DNA from 4 places in the Halorhodospira sp. M38 genome. Region 1 is predicted to be linked to each of the others. Evidence: predicted binding sites of a transcription regulator. Region 1 holds the regulator's gene; each other region holds the start of a gene.
What was found. The regulator sigma-54, encoded in region 1, starts transcription at its own class of promoters, with help from an activator protein. The targets are predictions, from matches to a motif close to TGGCANGNTNCNTGCTT.
Positions count from the first base shown of each region.

Region 2: nifH (nitrogenase iron protein) is a predicted target of sigma-54. The motif match lies at 2,491-2,507, and genes of this name have one in related genera.
Region 3: flgA (flagellar basal body P-ring formation chaperone FlgA) is a predicted target of sigma-54. The motif match lies at 1,427-1,443, and genes of this name have one in related genera.
Region 4: nifE (nitrogenase iron-molybdenum cofactor biosynthesis protein NifE) is a predicted target of sigma-54. The motif match lies at 1,439-1,455, and genes of this name have one in related genera.

Region 1 covers NZ_JAJNQP010000010.1:65,360-70,923, reverse strand. Annotated here, with positions in the region: gene lptC (LPS export ABC transporter periplasmic protein LptC) at 1-494, shown strand, start outside; gene lptA (lipopolysaccharide transport periplasmic protein LptA) at 481-1,008, shown strand; gene lptB (LPS export ABC transporter ATP-binding protein) at 1,013-1,738, shown strand; gene LRA98_RS07865 (RNA polymerase factor sigma-54) at 1,779-3,233, shown strand; gene hpf (ribosome hibernation-promoting factor, HPF/YfiA family) at 3,276-3,602, shown strand; gene LRA98_RS07855 (PTS sugar transporter subunit IIA) at 3,646-4,116, shown strand; gene LRA98_RS07850 (HPr kinase/phosphorylase) at 4,113-4,634, shown strand; gene rapZ (RNase adapter RapZ) at 4,631-5,494, shown strand; gene LRA98_RS07840 (PTS sugar transporter subunit IIA) at 5,491-5,564, shown strand, end outside.
Region 2 covers NZ_JAJNQP010000007.1:38,352-43,915, forward strand. Annotated here, with positions in the region: gene nifW (nitrogenase-stabilizing/protective protein NifW) at 1-226, shown strand, start outside; gene LRA98_RS13145 (nitrogen fixation protein NifZ) at 226-1,191, shown strand; gene LRA98_RS06165 (SIR2 family protein) at 1,169-2,056, shown strand; gene nifH (nitrogenase iron protein) at 2,567-3,442, shown strand; gene nifD (nitrogenase molybdenum-iron protein alpha chain) at 3,456-4,922, shown strand; gene nifK (nitrogenase molybdenum-iron protein subunit beta) at 5,013-5,564, shown strand, end outside.
Region 3 covers NZ_JAJNQP010000005.1:46,503-52,066, reverse strand. Annotated here, with positions in the region: gene LRA98_RS04935 (CheR family methyltransferase) at 1-372, opposite strand, end outside; gene LRA98_RS04930 (chemotaxis protein CheV) at 391-1,326, opposite strand; gene flgA (flagellar basal body P-ring formation chaperone FlgA) at 1,490-2,251, shown strand; gene flgM (flagellar biosynthesis anti-sigma factor FlgM) at 2,416-2,724, shown strand; gene LRA98_RS04915 (flagella synthesis protein FlgN) at 2,724-3,251, shown strand; gene LRA98_RS04910 (hypothetical protein) at 3,330-3,722, shown strand; gene rplS (50S ribosomal protein L19) at 3,715-4,068, opposite strand; gene trmD (tRNA (guanosine(37)-N1)-methyltransferase TrmD) at 4,086-4,880, opposite strand; gene rimM (ribosome maturation factor RimM) at 4,858-5,370, opposite strand; gene rpsP (30S ribosomal protein S16) at 5,386-5,564, opposite strand, start outside.
Region 4 covers NZ_JAJNQP010000007.1:48,443-54,006, reverse strand. Annotated here, with positions in the region: gene LRA98_RS06240 (HAD family hydrolase) at 1-528, opposite strand, end outside; gene dnaQ (DNA polymerase III subunit epsilon) at 525-1,256, opposite strand; gene nifE (nitrogenase iron-molybdenum cofactor biosynthesis protein NifE) at 1,495-2,892, shown strand; gene nifN (nitrogenase iron-molybdenum cofactor biosynthesis protein NifN) at 2,889-4,256, shown strand; gene LRA98_RS06220 (NifB/NifX family molybdenum-iron cluster-binding protein) at 4,266-4,751, shown strand; gene LRA98_RS06215 (NifX-associated nitrogen fixation protein) at 4,782-5,291, shown strand; gene LRA98_RS06210 (glycine betaine ABC transporter substrate-binding protein) at 5,361-5,564, shown strand, end outside.

The DNA of each region.
Region 1 (5,564 bases):
GCGACCCGGCGCCGCCGGCCCCGGAGACCGCTGCCCCTCCCGAAGAGCGCCCGGACTTCTTCCTCGAGGGGTTTACCATGGTTGATTTCGACGAGCAGGGGCAGCGCCGTGCGGCCCTTTCCGGGCGCACCGGCGAGCACTTCCCCGGCCGCGGCGAGCTCGAGATCATCGACCCCGACCTGCGCATGCGCTCTCGCGACGGCGTCCTCTGGGAGGCCCGCGCCCCCTTCGGCATCGCCGAACGCGAGGGCGGGGAAGTCCGCCTGTTCGAAGAGGTGGACATCCGTCGTCCGGCCCAGCAGGCGCGTCCGCCGCTGGATATCAACACCCACAACCTGCTGGTGGACCTGCGCGCCGGCGAGGCGCGCACCGTCGAGGCGGTCACCGCTCGCGAGCCGGCCGGCACCCTGCGCGGAACCGGGATGACCCTGGATTACCGCGCGGATCGCCTGCGCCTGCACGCCGACGTCCGGGGGTCGTATGGAGCGTACTGACGCCGCCAGCCGTATCCGCGTGGGACTGCTCGTCGCCGCGACCCTGCTCGCCGCTGCCCTGCCGGCAACGGCCGTGGGCCAGCGCGACGAGGCACCGATCGAACTGGAGGCCGACCGGGTGGATGTCGACGCGGTCGCCGGAGTCAGCGTCTACGAGGGCGACGCCGTGCTCACGCGGGGCGAGATGCGCATCACCGGGGATCGCATGGAGGTCTACACCGACGAGGACGGCGACCTGAGCCACGTCTACGTCGACGGCACGCCGGCCACCTACCGCGATCACCCCGAGAACCAGCCTCGCCCCGTGCATGCCGAGGCGAAACGCATGGAGTACTACTCCCGCGGTCCCGAACGTGCCCATTTCCAGGGCGATGCACATCTCTGGCAGGGGGATGATCAAGTCACCGCCGAGACCATCGACGTCGACCTGGAGGGGCAGGTCATGAAGGCCCGCGGCGCCGAGGGGCAGCGGGCGCGGACCATCCTGTATCCGGCACGGCGCGAGGAGGAATGACCCGTTGGTGACGCTGCGCGCGGAGGGGCTGAGCAAGCGCTATCGCGGCCGCACCGTGGTCAACGGCGCGGGGCTGGAGGTCGCCGACGGTGAGATCGTCGGCCTGCTCGGCCCCAACGGGGCCGGCAAGACCACGTGCTTTTACATGGTCGTCGGCCTGGTGCAGGCCGACGAGGGACGAATCACCCTGGAAGGCGACGACCTCACCCGGTTGCCCATTCACGCCCGGGCCCGATTGGGCATCGGCTACCTCCCCCAGGAACCCTCGGTCTTTCGTAAACTGAGCGTTGCGGATAACGTACGGGCCATCCTGCAGCTGCGCGACGACCTGGACGGCACTGAGCGCGAGCAGGAGCTGGATCGCCTGCTCGAGGAGTTCGGCGTGACCCACGTGCGCGACTCCCCGGGGATCGCCCTGTCCGGGGGCGAGCGCCGGCGCGTGGAGATCGCCCGCGCCCTCGCGGCGAATCCGCGGTTCATACTGCTTGATGAGCCATTCGCCGGGGTCGACCCCATCTCGGTGGGCGAGATCCAGCGGATCGTCCGCCAGCTGGCGCAACGGGGTATCGGCGTGCTGATCACCGACCATAACGTGCGCGAGACGCTGGGCATCGTGCAACGCGCCTACATCCTCAGTGACGGCGAGGTGCTGGCCGCCGGGGACGCCGAGAGCGTGCTGGCCAACCCGCGGGTACGCGAGGTGTACCTGGGCGAGGACTTCCGCCTGTGAGTGACGGACTACGGATGCTTCAAGCACAACGGACACGGCCATGAAGCAGTCGCTTCAGCTACGCATCGGTCAGCAGCTGACCATGACCCCGCAGCTGCAGCAGGCCATCCGGCTGCTGCAACTCTCCAGCCTGGAGCTGCGCACCGAGATCCAGCAGGCCCTGGAGTCGAACTTCATGCTCGAGCTCGATGAGGAGGCCGAACCCGGGCAGGAGCAGGAGCAGCAGGAAACGGAACCCCACGAGGACGAGGCACCGGCCAGCGAACCCGCCGGCGAGGACATCCCCGAAGACCTGCCCCTGGACACCTCCTGGGACGACATCTACGACGGCAGCACGGCACTGAGCGCCCCCGGCGACGAGGGTGCGCAGCGCGACACCCTCGACAACCGGCCGGCCGCCTCCGACAGCCTCCAGCAGCACCTGCACGCGCAGATCGAGCTCGAGGCCTTCTCCGCCCGGGAGCGCTCCATCGCCGAGGTCATCGTCGACGCCGTCGGCGACGACGGCTACCTGACCCAGAGCACCGAGGATCTGCTGGCCGGCTGTCCGGCCGACGAGCAAGTCAGCGCCGAGGAGCTAGAGGCGGTCCTGCAGCGTGTCCAGCGGCTCGACCCGACCGGCGTTGCCGCCCGCGACCCTCAGGAAGCGCTGTGCGTCCAGCTCGAGCAGCTTCCCGAGGACACGCCCTGGCGTGCGGAGGCGCAGCACGCCCTCCTCCACCACCTGGAGCTCATCGCCGAACGCCGCCATGACGACCTGGGCCGCGCCCTGGGGGTCGGCGAAGATGCCCTCGGCGGCATCCTCGGTCTGATCCAGAGCCTCGATCCACGCCCGGGCTCGCAGATCAGCGACACAACCCCGGACTACATCATCCCCGATGTCCTCGTCGTGCGCCGCGACGGCGTCTGGCAGGTGGAACTCAACGGCGAGACCGCCCCCCGCTTGCGCGTCAACGCGTATTACGCCAGCCTGATCCGCAGAGCGGACCGCAGCGCGGACAACCACTGCCTGCGCAACCATCTCCAAGAGGCGCGCTGGCTGATCAAGAGCCTGCGCAGCAGGAACGAGACCTTGCTGAAAGTGGCCAGCGCCATCGTAGAGCGGCAACAGGGGTTCCTCGACCACGGCGAGGAGGCGATGCAACCACTGGTTCTGCGCGAGATCGCCGAGGCGGTGGAGATGCACGAGTCCACCATCTCCCGCATCACCACCAACAAGTACATGCACACCCCGCGGGGCACCTTCGAGTTCAAGTACTTTTTCTCGAGCCACGTGCAGACCAGCGACGGCGGAGAGGCTTCGGCGACGGCGATCCGGGCGCGGATCCGCCGGCTGATCGCCGAGGAGGATCGGGCAAAACCGCTGAGTGACAGCGCGATTGCGCGTATCCTTCATGAGGAGGGGATCCAGGTGGCGCGTCGGACGGTCGCCAAGTACCGGGAGTCCCTGTCCATCGCATCGTCGGCGGAGCGCAGGGAGGCCCGGGGGCGCTGAGGCCCCCGGCTCCGCCGGCGGCAAAGGGGTTCAGGAGGCGGTATGCAGATCAAGCTCAGTGGGCATCATGTCGAGATCACCCCGGCCCTCCGGGCGCATGTGAACGAGAAGATGCAACGCATCCAGCGCCACTTCGACCACGTCATCGATACCGAGGTGATCCTCACGGTGGAGAAGAAGCAGCAGAAGGCCGAGTCGGTCATCCACATCGGGGGTGGCGGCGGGCGCGTTTTTGCCGATGCCATCGAGGAGGATCTCTATGCAGCCATTGACGTGCTCGTGGACAAGCTTGACCGTCAGGTCCTGAAACACAAAGAGAAGGCCGTCGATCAGCGACGGCAGGGCGCGTCCCTCAAGGCCAGCCTTTAAGGCGGCGGGACGCGGTTCAGCGGGCCAGCCGATCGGACACTCCATGGACATCGAGCAACTCATCACGCCGGAACGTGTTCGCTGCGAGAGCGGCATCGAGGACAAGGAGCAGGTGCTCCTGCGCATAGGCGAGCTGATCGGGGCCAGCGGCGACGGCCTCGACGCCCGGGAGATCAGCAACCGGTTGCTGGCCCGTGAGCGACTGGGCAGCACGGGCCTGGGGCACGGCGTCGCCGTGCCCCACGCCCGCATCGACGGGATCGACCGCGCCATCGGGGCCCTCATCCGCCTGGACCGGGGCATCGATTTCGACGCCTTCGACAAGGCACCGGTGGACCTGCTCTTCGCCCTCGTCGTACCCGAGCACTTCACCGACGAGCACCTGCAGATCCTCGCCAGCCTTGCCGAGATGTTCAGCGACAGCAGCCTGTGCGAGCGGCTGCGCCGCTCCTCGGACGGGGACGAGCTGCAGATGGCCCTGCGCGAATGGCAGTCGCACGCCGACCCATCGTGAACGCGGCCGGGAACCGGCCGGTCATCCCCGGCCTGCTGATGGCGGTCCACGGCCGCGGGATTCTGCTGGAGGGCCCCAGCGGCGTGGGCAAGAGCGACGCCGCCCTGGCGCTGCTCGACCGTGGTCACGCCCTGGTGGCCGACGACGCCGTACAGCTGCGCCGCGACGGTGATCGCCTGCTCGGCGCCGGTCCGCAGCAGGGGCGGGGGCTGCTCTGCCTGCGCGACCTCGGCCTGGTGGACATCACCGAACTCTACGGCCCCGCGGCGCTGCGCAGCGAGACCGCCGTGGCTCTGTGCATCCAGCTCCAGCGCGCTCCCGGCCCCACCGAAGCCGAGGCCGCCCTGCACGGCCGGCGCGATCACCGCGAACTGCTCGGCCTGGCCCTACCCCGGGTGACCCTGACCGACAGCGAACGCCGGCCGCTGGCGCCGCTGATCGAGGCCGCCGCCGGCCGCCTCGTCGCGGAGGTCGCAACACACCAGCGCAGCGGCCGGAACCACGGGGTGCCGGCATGAGCGAACTGCGCCTGATCGTGGTCAGCGGCCTGTCGGGCTCGGGCAAGAGCGTCGCCCTGCACACCCTGGAAGACGCCGGTTACTACTGCATCGATAACCTGCCAGTGAGCCTGATCGGCGAGCTGGCCCGCTACGCGCAGAATCGCGACGCACCCACCGGCGAGCGCTTCGCGGTGGGGCTGGACGCCCGCAACCCGCCCCGCGACCTACAGCGCCTGCCCGAGACGCTGACTGCGCTGCGCGAGCAGGGCATCGCCACCGAGGTGCTGTTCCTCTACGCCGAAGACGCCATCCTCATGCGCCGCTATAGCGAGACCCGGCGGCGCCACCCCCTGGCCGAGGGCGATCAGCCGCTGGCCGACGCCCTGCGCGCCGAGCGCGCCCTGCTCGAACCGCTGCGCGAGGTGGCCGACTGGAGTATCGACACCTCGCGGACCACGGTCCACGACCTGCGCGGGCTGATCTCCGAGCGGGTCGCGGGCGAGCGCAGCGGTGTGTCGGTGCTGGTCCAGTCCTTCGGCTTTAAGCACGGCATCCCCACGGACGCCGACTACGTCTTCGACGCCCGCTGCCTGCCCAATCCACACTGGGAGCCTCGGCTGCGCGCCTACACCGGCCGCGATGACAGCGTCCGCGCCTTCCTGGAGGCGCAGCCCGAAACCGAGACCCTGTTCGACCAGATCGACACGATGATTCGCCACTGGCTGCCGGTCCATCAGCAGTCAGGGCGCAGCTACCTGACCGTGGCCATCGGCTGCACCGGCGGGCAGCACCGTTCGGTCTACCTCGCCGAGCGGCTGGCCGCAGCACTGCAGGCTGACTGCAGCCACGTGACCCTGCGCCACCGGGAGCTGTCATGAGGGTCGGACTGCTCATCGTCGCCCACCGACACATCGGCTCGGAGATCCTGGCCACGGCCTCGCGCACGCT
Region 2 (5,564 bases), on a different contig from region 1:
CCGCTTGCATATCCTGCAGCGCTTCCACGACTACGCCAGCGCCGAGCCGCCGGCGACACCCGATGAGGCCGAGGGGCAGGCCCGGGCACTGCTGCAACGCGCCCACGACGACTTCGTCGGCTCCGACGCCCGCAGCCAGGCCGCGCTGCGCATCCACCGGCAGGTGGCCCGGGGGGCGAGCGGCGAGGTCCCGGTGGCGCGAATCGGCCGTGGAGGATTCGGCTGATGCTGCCGCGGTTCCGGATCGGCGCGGCGGTGCGGGTGGCGCGCAACATCCGCAACGACGGCACCTACCCCGGCGTGGCCCGCGGTGAGCTGCTCGTCCCCCGGGGGAGCGTGGGTTACGTCCGTGATGTGGGGACCTTCCTGCAGGATCAGATCGTCTACAGCGTCTTCTTTCTGGATCAGGACCGCATGGTCGGCTGTCGCGAGGAGGAGCTCATGGATGCAGCCAGCCACTGGGTGGAGACCCGCTTCGAGTTTCGCGACCGCGTCACGCCCACGCGGCGGCTCGCCGTCCATGGCGAGGTGGTGGCCGAGCCGGGTGCGGTGGGCGAGATCATCCGCGTCATGCGCGATGCACGCACCGGGCCGGCCTACCAGGTCCGCTTCCCGGGGCGTACGCTGCAGGTTCCGGAGCACGCCCTGGCGCCGCTGGCCGCCGAGGTGCCGGAGGTCACCGACGAGGACGTGGAGCGCTTCTACCGCGAGCATCCGGAGCGCTTCCAGCGGGACGAGACGCGCACCGTGCGCCATCTTCTGATCACCATCAACGACGAGTTCCCGGAGAATACCCGGCAGCGGGCCTGGGCGCGGGCGGAGAAGCTGGCCGGGAAGCTGGCGGACGACCCGCGGGGCTTTGCCGCCGCCGCCGAGCGCCACTCCGAGTGCCCCAGCGCCCTGCACGGCGGGCTGGTGGGCCGGGTGGCGCGGGGGCAGCTGCATGAGGAGCTGGACGCGGCCCTGTTCGAGATGGCCGCCGGCGAGGTGCGCGGCCCGGTGGAAACGGCGATGGGTCTGCACGTGCTCCTCTGCGAGACCGTGCACCCGCCCGACGTTGCCCCGCTGGATGACGAGCTGCGCGAGCGGATCCGCGGGGCCCTGCAGGAAAAGCGGGCCCGCCAGGTCCAACGGGATCGGGCGCGGGCCGGCCAGGGAGGGGAGAACCATGAGCCATCCGGGACTGGATGACGAGCGTATTCGCCGCTGGACCCACGGCTTCGCCGACGGCAGCGTCGTCCCGGTGCTCGGGCCGGGCGCGCTGGACGGGGCGTGTCACCCGGAGACCGGCGATGCCATGCCGGCAGACAACGAGCGGCTGATCCTCGCGCTGAATCAGGGCAAGCCGATGTCGCCGGTGCTGATGCACGAGTTCTCGCGGGCGGCGATGAAGGTCGAGCAGGATCACGGACGCCCCTATCTGGAGCGTTTTCTGCGGACCTGCTTCGGCGAGGTCCCCTGGACCCGGGCGCCGGTGATCGACTGGCTGGCGCAGCAGCGGCCGGCCTGGGTGGTGGATCTCAACCGGGATACCCAGCTCCAGGACGCCTGGGCCGGCACCCCGCACCTGCTGGTTCAGGGCGTCGCACGGGTCACTGGCGGGCGACGCTATCGGGTCTTCCGGCACGACAGCATCGGCTACCACGAGCTCCACGACGAGGCGGCCGAGTCGCCGCCGTCGCCGGCGGGTCCGATCCTTTTCAAGCCCCTGGGGTCGCCCCGGCCCGAGCCGAGCTTCGTTGCCTCGGACGCCGATTTTGTGGACTACCTCACCGAACTGATGGGCGGCTTCGCCCTGCCGCGGTTCCTCAAGGAGCGGCGCCGGGGCGTGCGCTACCTGAGTCTCGGGGTTCGCTTCACCCGGGATACCGAGCGCATGCTCTTCACCGAGATCACCCAGGAGGCCGGCGAGCCCAAGGGCTGGGCGTTGTTGCCCGCCACGGCCGGCAAGGAGCGGCGCTACCTGGCCCGCCACGGTGTGACCGTGATCGAGGCCTGCGCCCGCGAACTGGCGGCGCGGGCCGTCGGCGTCGCCTCGTCACCCCAACGCGCCTGAGCGTCGCTCGCCCCGTCGGAGGGGGTGGCATCCGGATTGCGTTCGATCAATAATGACGACCGGTGCCACACAACCTGTCGATGAGGAGCAGGGGCGATGCGACGCAAGTGGATCCCCGGCCAGCCGGATGAGTCCTACCAGGTCCTCGCCTTCAGCGACCGCGGTCACACCACCGTCTTCAGCGAGCACTAAGCATCCCTCCTGTCGGTCGGGGAGCGGTTCTTCCCCTTGTCCGCTCCCCGACAACCCCCGGCCGATCATGTCGGACTTGCCACGGGCCTGCGGGCCGTCCCGGATCGTCGGGCCGGGCCCCCGGGGGTGTTCGCCCTTTCTTTGCTGATCGTTCCTGGTCTTCCTATAAGTCTTTTGGATCAACGGGTTGCGTAAACGCGGCGGGTCACCTTCGGCGCAGCGGGTCCGTCGTTGCCCCCTGCTGGCACGCCGGTTGCAAAACCCGGGTGCGAGCCGCTGAGGCGGCCAACGTAACCATCGGTCAGGAGGGATTAACCCATGAGACAGGCAGCAATCTACGGCAAGGGCGGCATCGGCAAGTCCACCACCACGCAGAACCTGGTGGCGGCGCTCGCCGAGAAAGGCAAGAAGGTGATGATCGTCGGCTGCGATCCGAAGGCCGACTCCACCCGCCTGATGCTCCATGCCAAGGCGCAGAACACGGTCATGCACCTGGCCGCCGAGGCGGGCAGCGTCGAAGACCTTGAGCTCGAGGACGTCCTGCAGGTCGGCTACGGCGACACCAAGTGCGTCGAGTCCGGTGGCCCGGAGCCGGGGGTCGGCTGCGCCGGCCGCGGCGTGATCACCGCCATCAACTTCCTCGAGGAGGAGGGCGCCTACGAGGACGACCTGGACTTCGTCTTCTACGACGTCCTTGGCGACGTGGTCTGCGGCGGCTTCGCCATGCCCATCCGCGAGAACAAGGCCCAGGAGATCTACATCGTCGTCTCCGGCGAGATGATGGCCATGTACGCGGCGAACAACATCGCCAAGGGCATCGTGAAGTACGCCAGCTCCGGCGGCGTGCGCATGGCCGGGCTGATCTGCAACTCCCGCAACACCGACCGCGAGGACGAGCTCATCGAGAACCTCGCCAGCCGGCTGGGTACCCAGATGATCGGCTTCATCCCGCGGGACAACATGGTCCAGCACGCCGAGATCCGGCGTATGACGGTCATCGAGTACAACCCGGAGTGCAAGCAGGCCGACGTCTACCGCGAACTGGCGGACAACGTCATCAACAACACCCAAATGGTCGTGCCCACGCCGCTGGGCATGGATGACCTCGAGGACCTGCTCATGGAGTTCGGCATCCTCGAGGAGGAGGACGAGTCCATCGTGGGGCAGAAGGCCGACGAGACCGCCTCGGCGTAAAGGGGGAGAGCCAATGAGCAGCATGACGCAGGACGAGGCCCAGGCGCTGATCGAGGAGGTCCTCGAGGTCTATCCCGAGGCTACCCGCGAGGAGCGCGCCAAGCACCTGGCCGCCGTCGGGGCCGACCAGCAGCCGAGCAAGTGCGTGACCTCCAACCGCAAGTCGGTGCCCGGGGTCATGACCCAGCGCGGCTGCGCCTACGCCGGCTCCAAGGGCGTGGTCTGGGGGCCGATCAAGGACATGGTGCACATCTCCCACGGCCCGGTGGGCTGCGGCCAGCTCTCGCGGGCCGGCCGTCGCAATTACTACACCGGCCACACCGGCGTGGACACCTTCGGCACCATCAACTTCACCTCCGATTTCCAGGAGCGGGACATCGTCTTCGGCGGTGACCCGAAGCTCGAGAAGATCATCGACGAAGTCGAGATGCTCTTCCCGCTCAACAAGGGCATCACCGTGCAGTCGGAGTGCCCCGTCGGGTTGATCGGCGACGACATCGACTCGGTGGGCCGTCAGGCCACCGAGCGCCTCGGCAAGCCGGTTATCCCGGTGCGCTGTGAGGGCTTCCGCGGGGTCTCGCAGTCCCTCGGCCACCACATCGCCAACGACACCATCCGCGACCACGTCCTGGAGAACCGCGACGGCGACGGCCACCAGGCCGGGCCCTACGACGTGGCCATCGTCGGTGACTACAACATCGGCGGCGATTGCTGGGCCTCGCGCATCCTGCTCGAGGAGATGGGCCTGAACGTGGTTGCCCAGTGGTCCGGCGACGGCACCCTGGCCGAGATGGAGAACACGCCCAAGGTGCAGCTCAACCTCCTGCACTGCTACCGCTCCATGAACTACATCTGCGAGCACATGGAGAAGACCCACGGCATCCCGTGGATGGAGTTCAACTTCTTCGGTCCGACGCGCATTGCCCAGAGCCTGCGCGAGATCGCTGCCCGGTTCGACGAGACCATCCAGGCCAACGCTGAGGCCGTCATCGCCAAGTACCAGCCGATGATGGACGCGGTGATCGCCAAGTACCGGCCGCGGCTGGAGGGCAAGAAGGTGATGCTCTACGTCGGCGGTCTGCGCTCGCGCCACGTCATCGGCGCCTACGAGGACCTGGGCATGGAGGTGCTCGGCACCGGCTACGAGTTCGCCCACGACGACGACTACGACCGCACCTACCCCGAGCTCAAGGAGGGGACGCTGGTCTACGACGACGCCAACGCCTTCGAGCTGGAGCGCTTCATCGAGCGGGTCCAGCCGGACCTGGTGGCCGCCGGGATCAAGGAGAAGTACGTGTTCCAGAAGATGGGTCTGCCGTTTAGGCAGATGCACTCCTGGGACTACTCCGGGCCGTATCACGGCTACGACGGCTTCGCGATCTTTGCCCGGGATATGGACATGACCCTCAACAACCCGGTCTGGGACCGCATGACCCCGCCGTGGAAGGCCACCGGCGAGCCGGCCTCCAAGGCGGCCTGACCATCTCAGCCAGGGGCGGGCCGCTCAGCCGGCCCGCCCGAACAGGGCAAGGCGCCGTGCCCGCAGCGCGGCGCAGCTGGAGGAAGCGCAATGAACGAAGACACCGAAGCCATCAAGCCGTGCTACCCGCTGTTCCGGGATGACGACTACCAACAGGTCCTCAGCCGCAAGCGCCGGGAGCAGGAGGAGGGCGTCGACGCGGCGAAGATCGACGAGACTTTCGAGTGGACCACCACCGAGGAGTACCAGCAGCTGAACTTCTCGCGCGAGGCGCTGACCGTCGATCCGGGTAAGGTCTGTCAGCCCCTCGGGGCGGTGCTCTGCTCGCTGGGGTTCGAGAAGACGCTGCCCTACGTCCACGGTTCCCAGGGGTGTGTGGCCTACTTCCGGACCTACTTCAACCGCCACTTCAAGGAGCCGGTGGCCTGTGTCTCCGACTCCATGACCGAGGATGCCGCGGTCTTCGGCGGGCACAAGAACATGAACCAGGGGCTGCAGAACGCCTACCAGATCTACCAGCCCGAGGTGATCGCCGTCTCCACCACCTGCATGGCCGAGGTCATCGGCGACGACCTCAACGCCTTCATCGGCAACGCCAAGGACGAGGGGTATCTGCCGCAGGAAGTGCCCACGCCTTTTGCG
Region 3 (5,564 bases), on a different contig from region 1:
CATGCTGATCGAGTACGCCTCCTGCCCGGAGGAGCAGGCCGCGGACCAGATGCGCACCGGCCAGACGCGGCGGCGCTCCATCTCGGGGAGCAGGTGCCGACGCAGGACGTCGAAGGGGAAGCGGTCGCGGAACCACTGGGTCTCGTTGGTGGTCATCGCCTCGATAACCCGCCCCTTGAGATCGGCGGTGGGGCGCTGCTCGAGCCGCTGGACCAGGGTGGCCAGATCCGGGATGCGCTCGGCCTCGAGCAGCGGCCCGAGCCGGCTGGCCACCAGGTACTGCTTGCTCGGCCCAAGGACGATCCCGCAGGCGCGCTCCAGGAACCGTGCGAACGCCTGGTACTCCTCTTCACCCACGGAAAGCGCGGCCAAACCGTCCTCCTTGCATGCTCATCCCCCTCGCTCGGCCAGCCGGGCGCCGACCCGCTCGGCCAACTCCCGGGAGTGGAACTTGGCCAGGAACTCGTCGGCCCCCACGCGACGCACCATCTCGGTGTTGAAGACACCGCTGAGCGAGGAGTGGAGCAGGACGTGGACCCCGGCAAGCCCCGGATCCTGCCGGATCGATCGGGTCAGGGTGTAGCCGTCGAGCACCGGCATCTCGATGTCCGAGACCACCATCAGCAGATCGTCGAGCCCGGAGGGATCCTGATCCTTCCAGGTGCGCAGCTGCTCCAGCGCCTCGCGGCCGTTGTTCTTGGTGACCACGCGCACACCGATCTCCTCGAGCGTGCGCTTGATCTGCCCCCGGGCGACCGCCGAGTCGTCCACCACCAGGACCTTGTAAGCCTCGGAGCCCTCGGCGTGATCCACGCCACCGCCCTCGGTGACCTCCGGATCGGCGCCGCCGGCACGCTGAACCTCGGCGAGGACCTTCTCGACGTCGACGATCTGGATCATCTGCCCGTCGTAGCGCGCCACGGCGGTCAGGTAGCTGCCGGCGCTACCCCCGCTCGGCGGCGGCAGCACGTCCTGCCAGTTGATGTTGACGATCCGGTCCACCCCGCCGACCAGGAACCCCTGGACCTGACGGTTGTACTCGGTGACGATGATGTAGTTGCCTTCTTCCTTGGTGATGGCGCCGTTGCCGGTGGCGTAGCTCAGATCGAGCACCGAGAGGGTGTGGCCGCGGATGTAGGCAATCCCCAGCGAGGCCGGATGGGCATGCGGCACGTAACTGAGCTCCGGGGCCGGTATGACCTCGCGGACCTTGAACACGTTGATCCCGTAGCGCTGCCGCCCCTCGAAACGGAACAGCAGCAGCTCCATGCGGTTATGGCCAGCCAGCTGGGTCCGCTGGTCGACGGAGCTCATGATTCCGGCCATCGCTGACGGCTCCCTTATCGGCGTGCGTCCCGGGGGCTGGCCCCCGCCCGTTGGCGTCATGTTAATCCGGTAGCCGGATCAGGGAAAGCGGCCGACGCCGCGGCACACCCTTTGCATATTTCTCCGGAGGATCACCAACCGAATGGAGGTTGCGCGCGGACCGATGAGCAGACCCGCCGGCGCCACCCCCGCCCGCAGGGTCGGGCGCAGTGCGCGACCGTCGCCCGCCTGGCGCCTGGCCGTCGTATTGTTGGCGCTGACGGTCCTGGCCCCGGCGGCGGCGCAGGCCAGCACCCAGTCGCCGGAGGCCATCCGTGAGACGGCGGAGGTGTTCCTGCGCGAGGCGCTGGCCGGGGAGTACGACGAGGTGGAGGTCGAGGCCCGCGGGGTGGACGGCCGGTTGAAACTGCGTGCGTGTGACGGCGAGCTGGAGGGGTTCATCCCCCGCGGGCGCAGCCCCCACCAAGCCGGTACCGTGGGGGTGCGCTGCAGCGGAGAGGCACCCTGGACCGTTTACGTGCGCATGGAAACCACCTTGAAGACGGAGATGGTGGTGGCCGGACGCAGCTTGCGCCGCGGACAGCGGCTCGCGGCGGCGGATCTGCGCACCGCTACGCGGGATGCGCGCCGGGTCCGCGGCGAGTTCTACCGCGACGCCGGCGATCTGGTCGGCCAGGAGGTACGCCGGAGCCTGCGCGAGGGGGTGGCCGTGACCGGCAACCACGTGCAGCCCCCGACGCTGGTCGAGCGCAACGACCGGGTCACCATCGCCGCCGGCCGGGGCGATGCCATCCAGATCAGCAGCCGTGGCCGCGCCCTGGAGCACGGCCAGAAAGGCGACCGGATCCGGGTGGAGAACCTGGACTCCGGACGGGAGATCCAGGCACGGGTCGTCGGCGAGGGCCAGGTCCGGGTCGGCGATTAGGCCGCAGGCGGCGGGAGTTGCCGTCAGTGGCAACCTGGGTCACAGTAACCGGAACCAGGACTCAAGTTCCTGCCCGGGCCGCCGATAGATACGGATAGCACGGGTCCATGCAGGCCAGGGAGCGGCGCTGCAGCCCGCATAGGAAAGGTTTTGAGGAGAGCCCGATGTCCAATCCGATCGAAGGAGGGGGTCCGCGCCCCGTCGGACCCGCGACCGCCCAGCCGGGCAAGGGCCCGAAGAGCGGCGGCGCCGACGAGGCGTCGAACGCCCCGCCCCGGGGCGCAGGCGGCGCCGACGAGGCCGAGACCTCGGAACGACTGCAGACGGTCCGCGAACGCATCGACCAAACCCCGGAAGTCGACCGGGATCGGGTCGAAGCCATCAAGGAGCGGATCGCCAACGGCGACTACCCGGTGGACGCCGAGAAAGTCGCCAAGAAGTTCGCTGAGCTTGAGGCGCTGGTCGAGTCGTGATGACGCCGGCGGAGCACGGCCGCTCTGACCGCTTTCCGCGCCAGACGCTGGACGCGGAGCTGGCGCAGCGCCTGGCCGTGCGCGTCGAGCGCTGCCAGGCGCGCGCCGGGGAACTCGCCGCCACCCTCGAGGCCGAGGCCCGGCAACTGATCGACCGGGACCTGAACGGCTTCGACGAACTCCTGCGCCGCAAGGGCGCCCAGGTCGAGGCCCTGGAAGAGGCCGAGCAGCAGCTGCGGCGGGTTCTCACCGAAGCCGGCTATCCGACGGGGACCGCTGGCGTGCGGGCGGTGTTGCGTACTGCACCGGAGTCGCTGCGCTCCGCCTGGGGCGAGCTGGAGCAGTTGCTGCGCACCATCCAGGCCCGCAACGAGGCCAATGGCCGCCTCATCCACCGCAACCTCGACCATACCCGGCGCCTGCTCGACCTGGCCACCGGCGCCCACGAGCGGGCCGATGAACTCACCTACGGCACCCACGGCGGCTACACCGCCAGCGACCGCTCCCGGCGCATCACGCGCGCCTGACAATACCCGCTCCGGCAACCTCCGAACCGAGCCGCTGCCCGCGTGCTATCTTCAGGGGATGGAACGACGGAGGCAGCCATGACCGAGATCGACCCTGCCACGGCCAGCCACGAAGCGATCCGCCCCCACCACGCCGAGCACGCTGCCGAGCAGCGTCGCCAGGAGGCCCTGCGCCCGGAACGGGACGGGGAGACAACGGGGACGGAACGGATCCGGGAGGAGCGCACCGAGGCGGCCGGCAACCGGGATGCGGAGTCGGTGCGCGCCAGCGACCCGGTGGCGGTCAACGCCTCGGGGCCGGATTCGGCCACCGGCGAGGTGCCACGAGATCGGGAGGAAGCCCGCGCCCTGGCCGAGGAGACCCGGGAACGGATCCTGGACAATCCGGAGCGGGCGGCGGAGTCCGTGCGCGATACCGCCCACGAGCCCGCCGCCAGCCGGATGAGCCGGGCAATCGAAGCCCTTAGTTGATCTTCTCCTTGATGCGCGCCGCCTTGCCGCTGAGCTCGCGCAGGTGGTAGAGCTTGGCCTGGCGCACGTCGCCGCGGCGCTTGACCTTGATGCTCTCGATCTGCGGGCTGTAGGTCTGGAAGACCCGCTCGACGCCCTCGCCGTGGGAGGTCTTGCGCAGGGTGAACGAGGAGTTCAGGCCGCGCTTGCGCTTGGCGATGACGACACCCTCGAAGGGCTGGACGCGCTCGCGACCGCCCTCACGCACCCACACCTGCACCAGCACGGTGTCGCCCGGGGCGAACTCCGGCACCGTGTGCTTGCACGCCTCGATCTGCTCGCGCTCCAGTTCGTCGATGACGTTCATGACGATTCCCCTCGGTTCTACGTTTCTTCGTGATCGTTGCCGGCCCGCGCCCCTGCGCGGTGCTCGACGATGAATTCATCCAGCAAGCGGCGCTGCCGCTCGTCCAGCTCCCGCCCGGCGAGCAGATCCGGGCGACGCAGCCACGTCCGCCCCAGGGCCTGCTTGAGCCGCCAGGTATCCACCGCCCCGTGATCCCCGGAGCGCAGCACCTCCGGCACCCCCTGCCCTTCGTAGACCTCCGGGCGGGTGTAGTGCGGATGGTCGAGCAGCCCGGTGGCGAAGGAGTCCTCGGCCGCCGAGTCCTCGTGCCCGAGCGCCCCCGGGACCAGCCGCGTAGTGGCGTCGATGGCGACCATGGCGGCGAGCTCGCCGCCGCTGAGTACGTAGTCGCCGATGGACAGCTCCTCGTCCACCTCGGCCTCGAGCAGCCGCTCGTCGATGCCCTCGTAGCGGCCACAGAGGTAGATCACCCGCTCGCGGGCCGCCAGGCGCGCCACCCCGTCCTGATCCAGCCGCGCCCCCTGGGGGCTGAGGTGAATCACCCGGGCCGGGCGCGGATCCGCTGCCCGAGCCGCTTGGATAGCCCGGCGCAGCGGCTCGACCTTCATCACCATGCCGGGACCACCGCCGTAGGGCCGGTCGTCCACGGTGGCGTGCCGATCGGTTGCGTAGTCCCGCGGGTTCCACGCAGCCAGCTCGATCAGGCCCCGCTCGGCCGCCCGGCCGACCACCCCGAACCGGGCCACCTGCTCGACCATCTCCGGGAAGACGGTGACGACGTCGATGCGCCTAGAATTCGGGGTCCCAGTCAACCTCGATGACGCCTTCCTGCTGATCGACCCGCTGAACGACGTGGTCGAGGGTAAACGGGATCAGCCGCTCTCGCTCGCCGCGCACGACCATGACGTCGTTGGCGCCGGTCTCGAACAGGTGGCTGACAGCCCCCAGCTCGACGCCGTCGACGGTGCGCACCGCCAGCCCCTGCAGATCGACCCAGTAGTATTCACCGGGGTCCGGCTCCGGCAGCAGTTCCCGCGCTACCGCGATGTCGCTGCCAACCCACTGCCGCGCTTCGTCGCGATCATCGATGCCGGCGACCCGGGCGATCAGGCCTTTTCCCTGCTCCTGCCCCGCCTCGAGCCGGACAGCCCACCAGCCGTCGGCGGTGGCCAGCTCCCAGTCGGCGTAAGTGAACAGGTTGGTTTTCGGCTGGGTGTAGGAGTAGACCTTGACCCACCCCGCCACACCGAACAGCCCGACGATCTGGCCGACGACGACCCGCCTGGGCTCACGATCCGGCATGGACCGCGGACCGGCTTACTGAGCCGGTTGCTCGGCGCGCTCGGCCTGCCGGATCAGCTGAGCCGCACGCTCCGTCGGCTGCGCACCCTTGGCGATCCACGCCTTCGAGCGCTCGACGTCCAGCTTCAGCGGCGCCTCCTGCCCCGAGGCCACGGGGTTGAAGTAGCCCAGGCGCTCGATGAAGGCGCCGTCCC
Region 4 (5,564 bases), on a different contig from region 1:
TACCCCGGCACGCTCACAGGCCAGGGCGAAGATCGCCGGCTCCGGCTTGGGGATGTCAATATCCACGCCGCGCACCACGAAGTCGACGCAGGGCCCCAGTGCCGTACGGTAGACATCGGCGTTGCCGTTGGTGATCACGCCGATCCGAAAGCGCGCCGAGAGCTCGCGCAGCGCCGGCAACACCTCGGGGAACGGGGCCACCCGGGCCTGCCGCGCCTCGAGAAAGACGGCAAAGGTCTGCTCCACAAAGCGCTCCGCGGCCGTCCCATCGATCCCGCAGCAGCGGGCGATCTCGGCCATGGTGGCACGGCGCAGGGTGGTCGCGTTGCGCGTCAGCTCAGGCCGCGCGGCGGCGAGTTCGCGGCGGAGCTGGCGCATGCGGTCGGGATCGAAGCGCTCGGCCACCACCGGGTAGGCTTCGCGCAGGTAGTCGTGCAGGGTCTGCTCAGCCGCCGCGAGCACGTCCTCGACGGACCACAGGGTGTCGTCGAGATCGAAGGTCAGCGCCCGCAGCGGTGCCCGGATCATGAGCCGGCCGCCTCTTCGCCGCCGCCCGCCCGGCGCCACAGCGCCGGGCCACCGCAGGTCGCCTCGATCCGCTGGAGCAACTGCTCGTGGGCCTCGCGCTCCAGCTCGCCCGATTCCGGGACGCGCAGTCGCGGCCGCTCCGGGGACAGCCGCTGGATCGGCTCGGCGCAGCCCGGCTCCAGGCCCTCGCCGTCCAGGGAGAGCTTGCCCTGGCCACCGGTCATGGCCAGGTAGACCTCGGCGAGCAGCTCGGAGTCGAGCAGCGCGCCGTGGAGTTCACGCCGCGAGCCGTCCACGCCGTAGCGCTTGCACAGCGCGTCGAGGCTGCAGCGCTGCCCCGGATGCATGCGCCGCGCCAGCTGCAGCGAATCGGTGACGGTGCAGTAGTCCTCGAGTTGCCCCCACGCCGGCCCCAGACGGGCCAACTCGGCGTCGATGAAGCCGACGTCGAAGGGGGCGTTGTGGATGATCAGCTCGGCATCCCGGACATAGTCGACGAAGCGCCGGGCGATGTCGGCGAAACGCGGCTTGTCCGCCAGGAAGCGGTTCGACAGGCCGTGAACGTTCTCCGCGCCCTCGTCCACCGCCCGATCGGGATTGAGGTACTCGTGGAAGTTGTTGCCGGTCAGCCGCCGGCGCTCGAGTTCCACGCAGCCGACCTCGATGATGCGGTGCCCCTCGGCGGGGTCCATGCCAGTGGTCTCGGTGTCGAGCAGGATCTGCCGCATGGCTCGGGTCCCGGGTACTTTGCAACGATTCCAAATAGTCTGCGGTGCGCCCTATCCCGGGTCAACGCAGGTTGTGCGAAAGGGCACACGATAACGCCCGCCCGTCGGATTTGCGACACGCGCGCGCCGCTCGCCGCCCGGCCACCGCCCGGCACAGGGCGGCGGCGACCGCCGACCGGGCGTGGCACGCGCCTTGCTGCACTGCGGGCAAGCCACCCACGACCGGAGCTGCCCGCCCATGCGCAACCAGGAGATCGCCGCTCTGCTCGACGAGCCGGGCTGCGCCCACAACCAGGGGTCGAAGTCCGGCTGCGCACGTCCCACCCCCGGGGCCGCCGCCGGCGGCTGCGCCTTCGACGGCGCCCAGATCACCCTGCTGCCGGTGGCCGATGCCGCCCACATCGTCCACGGCCCCATCGGCTGCGCCGGCAGTTCCTGGGATAACCGCGGCACCCGCTCCACCGGGCCCACCCTGTGGCGCATCGGTATGACCACCGACCTCAGCGAGCAGGACGTGATCATGGGCCGGGGCGAGGCGCGGCTGTTCCACGCCATCAAGCAGGCCGTGGACGAACACGCCCCGGCGGCGGTGTTCGTCTACAACACCTGCGTACCGGCACTCACCGGCGACGACCTCGAGGCAGTATGCGGCAGCGCCGAGCGCCGCTGGGGCACGCCAGTCATCCCGGTGGACTGCGCCGGATTCTACGGCAGCAAAAACCTGGGCAACCGCATCGCCGGCGAGGCGGTGGTCCGGCACATCGTCGGCACCCGCGAGCCGGAACCGGTGCCGGCAGAGGACCAACCGGCGGACCACCAGATACACGACGTGGGCCTGATCGGCGAGTTCAACATCGCCGGCGAATTCTGGAACGTCCTGCCGCTGCTCGACGAGCTCGGCCTGCGCCTGCTCGGCAGCCTATCCGGCGACGCCCGCTACCGCGAGCTGCAGACCCTCCACCGGGCCGAGGCCAACATGCTGGTCTGCTCCAAGGCTTTGCTGAATGTGGCGCGCACCCTGGAGGAGCGCTACGGCATCCCGTATTTCGAGGGCAGCTTCTACGGCGTCGCCGACACCTCCGCCGCCCTGCGCGGCTTCGCCCGGCTGATCGACGACCCGGCACTGACCGAGCGCACCGAGCAGGTCATCGCCCGCGAAGAGGCCCGCGCCGATGCCGCGCTGGAGCCCTACCGCGAGCGCCTGCGCGGGCGCCGCGCCCTGCTCTATACCGGCGGCGTGAAGAGCTGGTCGGTGGTCTCGGCGCTGCAGGATCTGGGCATGGAGGTGGTCGCCACCGGAACGCGCAAATCCACCGAGGCGGACAAGGCGCGTATCCGCGAGCTGATGGGCGAGCAGGCGCAGATGCTCGATAGCGGCGCGCCGCGGACGCTGATCGACACCGTCCGCGCCCACGAGGCCGACGTGCTCATCGCCGGCGGACGGAACATGTACACCGCGCTGAAGGCGCGCATCCCGTTTCTGGACATCAACCAGGAGCGCCCCCACGCCTACGCCGGCTACACCGGCATGGTGGAGCTGGCCCGCCAGCTGTGCCGCAGCATCGAGAGCCCCATCTGGCCCCAGGTGCGTGAACCGGCGCCCTGGGAACGGCAGGAAGGGAGGACCGGGCCATGACCCGCATCGAACGATCCACCAGCCCGCTGAGCGTCAACCCGCTGAAGGCCAGCCAACCGGTGGGTGGCACCCTCGCCACCCTCGGCTTCCGCGGCGCCGTGCCGCTGCTCCACGGGGCCCAGGGCTGCACGGCCTTCGGCAAGGTCTACTTCGTGCGCCACTTCAACGAGCCGATCCCGTTGCAGACCACGGCCATCGACCCGATCAGCGCGGTGCTCGGCGCCGACGATAACGTCCTCGGCGCCCTGGATACCCTGTGCAGCAAGTCCGCGCCGGCGCTGATCACGCTGCTGACCACCGGGCTCTCGGAGGCCGAGGGTACGGACATCGAACGACTGGTGCGCACCTTCCGCAGCGAGCACCCGGAGCACGCCACCACCGCCGTGGTGCCGGTGAACACGCCGGATTTCGTCGGCAGCCTGGCCAGTGGCTACGCGGCCACGGTGGAGGCGGTCATCGAACACCTGGTCCCCGCCGAGGGCACCCGCCCCGGCCGGGCACCGCGGCGGGTCAACCTGCTGCTCTCCGACGCCGTCTCGCCCGGGGATGCCGAGGCGCTGTGCGAGTTGCTCGAGGCCTTCGGCCTGGAGCCGGTGGCCATCCCCGACCTGGGGGCCTCCATGGACGGCCACCTAGACGACGACGATTTCAGCCCCATCACCACCGACGGGACGCCGCTGGAGGCGCTGCGTGGCTGCGGCGACGCCGCCGCCACGGTGGTCGTGGGCGCCTCGCTGAACCGCGCGGCGGACCGGCTGCGCGAGCGCACCGGGGTCCCCGACTACCGCTTCGAGCACCTGATGGGCCTGCACGCCACGGACCGGCTGGTCATGGTCCTGTGCGCCATCGCCGACCGCACCGCCCCGCCACCACGCATCCAGCGCCAGCGTCGGCAGCTGCAGGACGCCCTGCTCGACACCCACTCGGTGCTCGGCACCACGCCGGTGGGCGTGGCCACCGAGGCGGACCTGCTCGCCGGGCTGACCACCCTGCTCCACGACGCCGGCGCCGAGGTGACCACCGCCGTGGCCCCGGAGCGCTCGCCGGTGCTCGACGCCATACCGGCGCGCCGGGTGCATATCGGCGACCTGGAGGCGCTGGAGCACCACGGCCGCGAGGACGGCGTGGAGCTGATCCTCGGCAGCGGCCACGCCGCCGCCACCGCCGGCCGGCTGGGGGTGCCCATCGTGCAGTGCGGCTACCCCATCTGGGAGCGGGTCGGGCTGCACACCCGCCCCCGGGTGGGCTACCGCGGCAGCCGCGACACCCTCTTCGAGCTGGCCAACACCCTCCTCGAGCATCGCGAGGTGCACGGCGACGTGCGCCCCTACCGCTCGATCTACCGCAGCGCCGATATCGCCTGAGGAGCCGTGATGACTGTCCGTCACTTAAGGATCGCCGACGGGGAGGGGCTGGAACCCGCCCACCAGGGCTCGGTGCGCATCGCCTTCGCCACCGCCGACCGGCACACCGTGGACCAGCACTTCGGGCTGGCCAGCGGCTTCGCCATCTACCAGGTGGGGTGTTCGGGCACCCGGCTGCTGGAGGTGGCCGACATCGAGGAGCCGGCCGACGCAGCGCCGGACTGCGACCGCCTGGGACCGCGCCTGCAGGTCGTCGAGGGCTGCGCCGCGCTCTACTGCAACGCCATCGGCGCCCCGGCCGTGCGACGGCTGCTCACACAGGGGTGCCAGCCGCGCAAGGTCTCCCACGGCACCGCCATCGACACCCTGCTGGGCACCCTGATCGCGCAGTTGCGCGAGCGCCCGCCGGCCTGGCTGAGCCGGGCCCTGCGCGGCGAACCGGCCGGCGAGGCCCGTTTCGACGCCATGGAGGCCACCGGCTGGTGGGCCGACTGACCAGCTGCAGCCAACCAGGGAGGAACCCCCATGTGGACCTGGAACCCGCAGGACGAGCAACCCGAAACCACCGCCACCGCGCAGGTCCTGGACGACCAGGATCCCGCCCTCGAGACACCGTTCATCCGTGAGCTGCTCCGCCAGGTCCGTGCCACGGACACCTTCGGGGCGTGGGAACACTACAGCGATGCGGCGGTCATCGATCCGTTCATCCTCACCCCCGAGCGCAAGCGCGCCATCCCCGTGGTCGCCGACCCCGACGGCGAAACGGTCAACCGGGTGCGCACCTTCTACAACGCCGTGTCCGCGCGGATCGAGGCGCGCAGCGGGGTGATGGCGGTGCCGGTGATCAACCTCAGCCACGAAGGCTTCGGCCGCGCCTTCGTGCTTGCCGGCAAGCTGGTGGTCGTCGACAAGCCGCTGCGCGACGTCCACCGCTTCGGCTTCGCCAGCACCGAGAAGCTGGTCAGCCGCGGCGAGCGCCTGGTCGACGGGGCGGTGGCCCTGATCGAGCGCTTCCCGGAGGTGGCCCGAGCCTGAATCCGGCGCGGCCGGATCGACGGACTATACTCCGCTGGGGGGTTCGACCCCGTAATGGAGGATAGCCCGATGGCTCATTCATGGTTGCGCACCGCCGGTGCTGCGCTGCTCATTGCCCCGCTGGCGGCCACCGCCGGCCAAGAGATCCGCATCGGCTGGACGGCCTGGGCCGACGCGGAGTTCGTCACCCGGATCGCCGAACGGCTGCTCGAGGAGCGCTACGACGTCGACGTCGAACTGGTCCAGACCGACATCGCGCCGCAGTACACCGGC